One region of the Streptomyces monticola genome, then DNA from elsewhere that is predicted to be linked to it. Evidence: riboswitches for the same ligand, from Rfam matches in the RefSeq annotation. Region 1 holds a riboswitch; the other holds the start of a gene.

The links. Region 1 has a riboswitch for cobalamin ahead of ACFQVC_RS11925 (ribonucleoside-diphosphate reductase subunit alpha). Riboswitches for the same ligand answer to the same signal wherever they lie in the genome.
Region 2: linked by a shared signal. The riboswitch ahead of ACFQVC_RS37445 (ABC transporter substrate-binding protein) and the one ahead of ACFQVC_RS11925 (ribonucleoside-diphosphate reductase subunit alpha) in region 1 are both predicted to bind cobalamin.

Annotation. Positions count from the first base shown of each region.
Region 1 covers NZ_JBHTCF010000004.1:166,298-169,535, forward strand. The annotation lists gene ACFQVC_RS11915 (carbon starvation CstA family protein) at 1-614, shown strand, start outside; gene ACFQVC_RS11920 (YbdD/YjiX family protein) at 614-874, shown strand; cobalamin riboswitch at 1,027-1,150, shown strand; gene ACFQVC_RS11925 (ribonucleoside-diphosphate reductase subunit alpha) at 1,285-3,238, shown strand, end outside.
Region 2 covers NZ_JBHTCF010000025.1:106,488-109,725, forward strand. The annotation lists gene ACFQVC_RS37435 (amino acid permease) at 1-1,300, shown strand, start outside; gene ACFQVC_RS37440 (M67 family metallopeptidase) at 1,408-1,830, shown strand; cobalamin riboswitch at 1,802-1,945, shown strand; gene ACFQVC_RS37445 (ABC transporter substrate-binding protein) at 1,994-2,983, shown strand; gene ACFQVC_RS37450 (FecCD family ABC transporter permease) at 3,043-3,238, shown strand, end outside.

The DNA of each region.
Region 1 (3,238 bases):
GCTGGGGCTACTTCCTGTGGGTCGGCGTGCATGACCCGCTGGGCGGCATCAACCAGCTGTTCCCGCTGTTCGGTATCGCCAACCAGCTGCTCGCCGCCGTCGCCCTCGCCGTGTGCACCACGCTGCTCATCAAGTCCGGGCGCCTCAAGTGGGCCTGGGTGACCGGCATTCCGCTGGTCTGGGACGCGGCGGTCACCCTGACCGCGAGCTGGCAGAAGGTGTTCTCCGACGACCCGAAGGTCGGCTTCTTCGCGCAGCGCGACAAGTACCAGGCCGCGATCGACTCGGGCGCGGATCCGCTGCCGCCCGCGAAGACCGTCGACGACATGCACACCGTGGTCACCAACTCCACGGTGGACGGCGTCCTTTCGGCCCTGTTCGCGGTCCTCATCCTGGTCGTCCTCGCGGACGCGGCGCGGGTCTGCGTCAAGGCCATCCGCAAGCCCGGTACGGCCAAGCTCTCCGAGGTGCCCTACGTCGAGTCCAAGGTGGTCGCGCCCGCCGGGCTCTGGGCCACCAAGGAGGAGAAGGCCGAGCTGGCGGCGGTGGGAGCCGGCGGCGGCGACGCCGGCGGCTCGAAGGACGATGTGCCCGCCGGGTCCGGGTCGTCCTGATGGGCACCCCGGGCTCCGCGCACCACCCGGCTTCCCCGGGCGCCGCGCACTCCTCGGCCTCCCCGGGCACCGCGAACTCCTTCTGGGCGCGCGCCCGTTACTGGTGGCGGGAGCTCACGGGCGAGGCGGTGTACGACCGGTATGTCGCCCATGCCCGGGCCTGTGCGCCCGGCACCGAGGTCATGTCGCGGCGCGAGTTCGAGCGCGAGCGGATGGACGCGCGCGAGGCGGATCCGCGGGAGGGCTTCCGCTGCTGCTGAGTCGCCGCCGGGCTCCCGCTGAGCCCTCGACGAGTTCCCGCAGGGTTCCCGCCGAGCCGTCAGCGGGCTCCCCGCCGGGCCACGACTGAGCCACGACCACCGGAGCGCGACACAACATATGGGGGCTGCCACAACAGGCGGCCCCCACATGTATGCTCGTGCTCGCTGTCGTCGCAGGGGAATCCGGTGCAAATCCGGAACTGTCCCGCAACGGTGTATCGGTGCGCTTTTGCGTACCCGTCAAGTCCGAAGACCTGTCGACAGTGCGCCCGTGCCGCCCGGCTCGGGTGCCAACGACGTCCGGGTCTCGCGGAATGGGCCGGTGGACGCGATGCGGTGTGCCGTTCGCCAGGCCTCCGCTACGCCGCCATCCCCCGCAAGGCCCCGAGCCGAGCGAGGGAGTGCTCCACGTGACCATCGCGCCAGCCGATCCCGTCTCACCCCAGACGGAACGCCGTGCCGACCACCAGGTCGAACCGGAACGGGCGGGTGACGCCCCCGGAACCGCGCTCCTGCGCACCCTGACCGAGCTGACCGCCGATCTGCCCGACACCGACCCGGGCCGGGTCGCGGCCGCCGCGCTGCGCGGCCGGAACGCCGGTTCGGACGAGGCGGAGCTGCGCGAACTGGCCACGGAGGCGGCGGCGGGACTGATCTCCGAAGACCCGGCGTACGCCCGGCTCGCCGCCCGGCTGCTCACGCTCGCCATCGCCGACGAGGCCGCGTCGCAGGGCGTCACCACCTTCACCGAGTCCGTCGCGACCGGCCACCGCGAGGGCCTGATCGCCGACCGCACCGCCGAGTTCGTACGCCGTCACGGCGCCCGGCTCGACGCGCTCATCGCCACCTCTGTCGACGAGGGCGCCGACGACCGCTTCGGCTACTTCGGACTGCGCACCCTGCACAGCCGCTATCTGCTGCGGCACCCGCTGACCCGCAAGGTCGTCGAGACGCCGCAGCACTTCATGCTGCGGGTGGCCGCCGGACTCGCCGAGGGCGAAAGCGAGCGCGCCCTGGAGGAGGTCGAGGCCCTCTACGGCCTGATGAGCCGCCTGGACTATCTGCCGTCCTCGCCGACGCTCTTCAACTCCGGCACCCGGCACCCGCAGATGTCCAGCTGCTATCTGCTCGACTCACCGCTCGACGAACTCGACTCCATCTACGACCGCTACCACCAGGTGGCCCGGCTCTCGAAGCACGCCGGCGGCATCGGGCTCTCGTACTCCCGTATCCGCAGCCGGGGTTCGCTGATCCGGGGCACGAACGGGCACTCCAACGGCATCGTCCCGTTCCTCAAGACCCTGGACGCGTCGGTCGCCGCCGTGAACCAGGGCGGGCGGCGCAAGGGCGCGGCCGCGGTCTACCTGGAGACCTGGCACTCCGACATCGAGGAGTTCCTGGAGCTGCGCGACAACACCGGCGAGGACGCCCGGCGCACCCACAATCTGAATCTCGCGCACTGGATCCCGGACGAGTTCATGCGCCGGGTCGCCGCCGACCAGGACTGGTCGCTGTTCTCCCCCGCCGACGTGCCCGAGCTCGTGGACCTGTGGGGCGAGGAGTTCGACGCCGCCTACCGGGCGGCGGAGGCCAAGGGCCTCGCCCAGCGGACCCTGCCCGCGCGGGATCTGTACGGCCGCATGATGCGTACCCTCGCGCAGACCGGCAACGGCTGGATGACCTTCAAGGACGCCGCCAACCGCACCGCCAACCAGACCGCCGAGCCCGGCCACACGGTGCACTCGTCGAACCTGTGCACCGAGATCCTGGAGGTCACGGACGACGGCGAGACGGCGGTCTGCAACCTGGGGTCCGTGAACCTGGGCGCCTTCGTCGACCCGGACGCCGGTGCCGACGGCATCGACTGGGAGCGGCTCGACGCCACCGTGCGCACCGCCGTGACGTTCCTCGACCGTGTCGTGGACATCAACTTCTATCCGACCGAGCAGGCGGGCCGGTCGAACGCCAAGTGGCGCCCGGTGGGCCTGGGCGCGATGGGCCTGCAGGACGTCTTCTTCAAGCTGCGGCTGCCCTTCGGCTCCGACGAGGCCAAGGCGCTGTCCACCCGGATCGCCGAGCGCGTCATGCTCGCCGCGTACGAGGCGTCGGCCGAACTCGCCGAGCGCAACGGCCCGTTGCCCGCCTGGGAGAAGACCCGCACTGCGCGCGGTGTCCTGCACCCCGACCACTACGGCGTACAGCAGCACTGGCCCGAGCGCTGGGCGGCGCTTCGGGAGCGGATCGCCGCCACCGGCATGCGCAACTCGCTGCTTCTGGCGATCGCCCCGACGGCCACCATCGCGTCCATCGCGGGCGTCTACGAGTGCATCGAGCCGCAGGTCTCCAACCTCTTCAAGCGCGAGA
Region 2 (3,238 bases), on a different contig from region 1:
CATTTCCAAGGCGGGCCCGAGCCTCATCCTCGTGTACGCCCTCGCGGGTCTGGTCATCTTCTTCATCATGCGGGCGCTCGGCGAGCTCCTGATGTACCGCCCGGTGTCGGGCTCCTTCTCGGAGTACGCCCGTGAGTTCATCGGCCCGTTCGCGGGCTTCGTGACCGGCTGGACGTACTGGCTCTTCTGGGTCGTCACCGGAATCACCGAGGTCACCGCGGCCTCCGAGTACATGCAGTTCTGGACCAAGAACGCCGACGGCTGGCTCAATCAGCCGCAGTGGGTGTTCGCGCTGATCTTCACCGTGGTCCTCTTCGGCGCCAACCTGATCTCCGTGAAGCTCTTCGGCGAGCTGGAGTTCTGGTTCTCGATGATCAAGGTCACCGCGATCATCGGCATGATCCTCATCTGTGCCGGCATCCTCACCATCGGCTTCTCCGACGCCGCCGACAGCGCCTCCATGTCGCTCCTGTGGAGCGAGGGCGGCTTCTTCCCGCACGGCGTCGGCAACTCCCTGATGACCCTGCACCTGGTGATGTTCGCCTTCATGGCCGTCGAGCTCGTCGGCGTCACCGCGGGTGAGTCCAAGGACCCGAAGACCGTGCTGCCCAAGGCCATCAACACCGTGCCGTGGCGGATCGCCGTCTTCTACGTCGGTGCGCTGATCATGATTCTGTCGGTCGTGCCGTGGACCCACTTCCAGCCCGGTGTCAGCCCGTTCGTCGCCGCCTTCGAGAAGATGGGCCTCGGTATCGGTGCCGCGATCGTGAACTTCGTGGTCCTCACCGCCGCCCTGTCCTCCTGCAACTCGGGTATGTACTCCACCGGCCGGATGCTGCGCGACCTCGCGCTGAGCGGCCAGGGCCCGAAGTTCTTCACCAAGCTGACCAAGAACGGCCTGCCGCTCGTCGGCACGAGCTTCTCGGCCTCGCTGATGCTGTTCGGCGTCTGGATCAACTACGAGTTCCCGGGTGAGGCGTTCGACTACGTCGTCTCCTTCGCCACCATCTCCGGTATGTGGGCCTGGATCATGATCCTGATCAGCCAGCTCAAGTACCGCCGCAAGGCCGACCGCGGTGAGCTGCCGCAGTCCAGCTTCAAGGCCCCCGGCGCCCCCTACACCAGCATGTTCGCCCTCGCCTTCATCGCCGCGGCCATCGTGCTCATGGGCGTCGACGAGGAAGCGCGGATCTCGCTGTACTTCGCCCCCCTCTGGGCTCTGATCCTGACCGTCGGCTATCTGGCCGTGCAGCGTCGCAAGCAGGCCGCGGCGCCGGCCCTGGAGGACACCAAGAGCTGAGGCAGGAGGCGGCACCGAAGCGTCCGGAGCACCCGGCGTCTCAGCTGCTGTCTCAATAGATGGGCCGCGGATCTCAGATCCGCGGCCCATCTGCTTATTCTCATCAGATGCTGACCATTACCCAGGCCCTGCACGACCAGATCGTCGCCCACGCGCGCGAGGACCACCCCGACGAGGCGTGCGGCGTGGTCGCGGGCCCGGTCGGCACCGGCCGTCCCGAGCGCTTCATCCCGATGCTGAACGCCGCGCGCTCGCCCACGTTCTACGAGTTCGACTCGGGCGACCTGCTCAAGCTGTACCGCGAGATGGACGACCGGGACGAGGAGCCCGTGGTCATCTATCACTCGCACACCGCGACCGAGGCCTACCCGTCGCGCACGGACATCTCGTACGCGAACGAGCCGGGCGCCCACTACGTCCTGGTGTCGACGGCGGACGCGGACGACGCCGGACCGTTCCAGTTCCGCTCCTTCCGGATCGTCGAGGGGGAGGTCACCGAGGAAGAGGTCGAGGTCGTGCAGGCATACTGAGCGCTGACCTTTGAGGCGGCAGGAGCCAGGAACCCGGTGCGAACCCGGGACGGTCCCGCCACTGTGACCAGGCACGGCCTGGAAGTCAGGAACTGACCTGCCGCCCTCTCCCACCGACCAGGGGACGCGGAAATCCCCCGGAGAGGCCCCAGTTGTGTCCTCAGTGACCTGGCCCGCGCGCACCCGTGCCCTCATAGCCACGGCCGCCCTGCTCGCCCCGCTCGCCGCCTGCTCGTCCGGCGCCGCGAACACCGCGCAATCCGGGGGCGAGCCCGCCGCGGGCTTTCCGTACACGGTGACCAACTGCGGCGTGAAGACCACCTTCAAGGCGCCCCCGAAACGCGCGGTCACCCTCAACCAGCACGCCACCGAGGTCATGCTCGAACTCGGCCTGCGCGACCGGATGGCGGGCACCGCCTACCTCGACGACCGGGTACTCCCCGAGTACGCGGCGGACTACAAGTCCCTGCCGGTGCTCGCCGACGAGTACCCCTCGTACGAGAAGCTCCTGGCCGCGAACCCCGACTTCGTCTACGGCGGATACGCCAGCGCCTTCGCCGCGACGGACGGCCGCGCCCGCGCGTCCCTGCAGAAGTCCGGCATCGAGACCCGCCTCAACATCGAGAGCTGCACCTCGGGACCCTCCACGATGAAGGACGTCCACCGGGAGGTCCGCGAGGTCGGCGCCACCTTCGGCGTACGCGGGCGCGCGCAGAAGTGGGTCGAGGGCGCCGAGCGCGAAGTCGCGGACACCACGGCCCGGTTGAAGGGCGCGAAGCCGCTCTCGGTCTTCGTCTACGACAGCGGCGACAAGACCGCCTTCACCGCCGGCGGCAAGGGCATCGGCAACGAGATCATCGAGCGCGCCGGCGGCCGCAATGTCTTCGCCGACCTGAACAAGCCCTTCGCCGACGCCTCTTGGGAGAAGGTCGTCGAGCGGGCCCCGGATGTCGTCGTGATCTACGACTACGGCGGTACCTCGGTCGCCCAGAAGAAGAAGCGCCTCCTGGACGACCCGGCCCTCGCCGACGTCCCGGCCATCAAGCACCGGCGCTTCGCCGTGCTGCCGCTGTCGGACGCGGTCCTCGGCGTACGGGCACCGGCGGCGGTGGAGAAGCTGGCCAAGCAGCTGCACCCGGACTCCTTCCGGTGACCCGCACCCGCCCGGCCCCGGTGCCCCGCACCCGCCGACCGGCAGTGACCCGCACCCCCGTGACCCTCGTCGTGCTGGGCGCCGCCCTCGCGGTGGCGGCGCTCGCGGGGCTCGCCCTCGGCTCCGTACGTATCCCGGCCGCCGATGTCATGGCCGCGCTCACCGGGAACGCGGAGCCGTCGCCGTACCGCACGATCGTCCTCGACGTCCGGCTGCCCAGGGTCCTGCTCGGCGCCTGCGTGGGTGCCGGGCTCG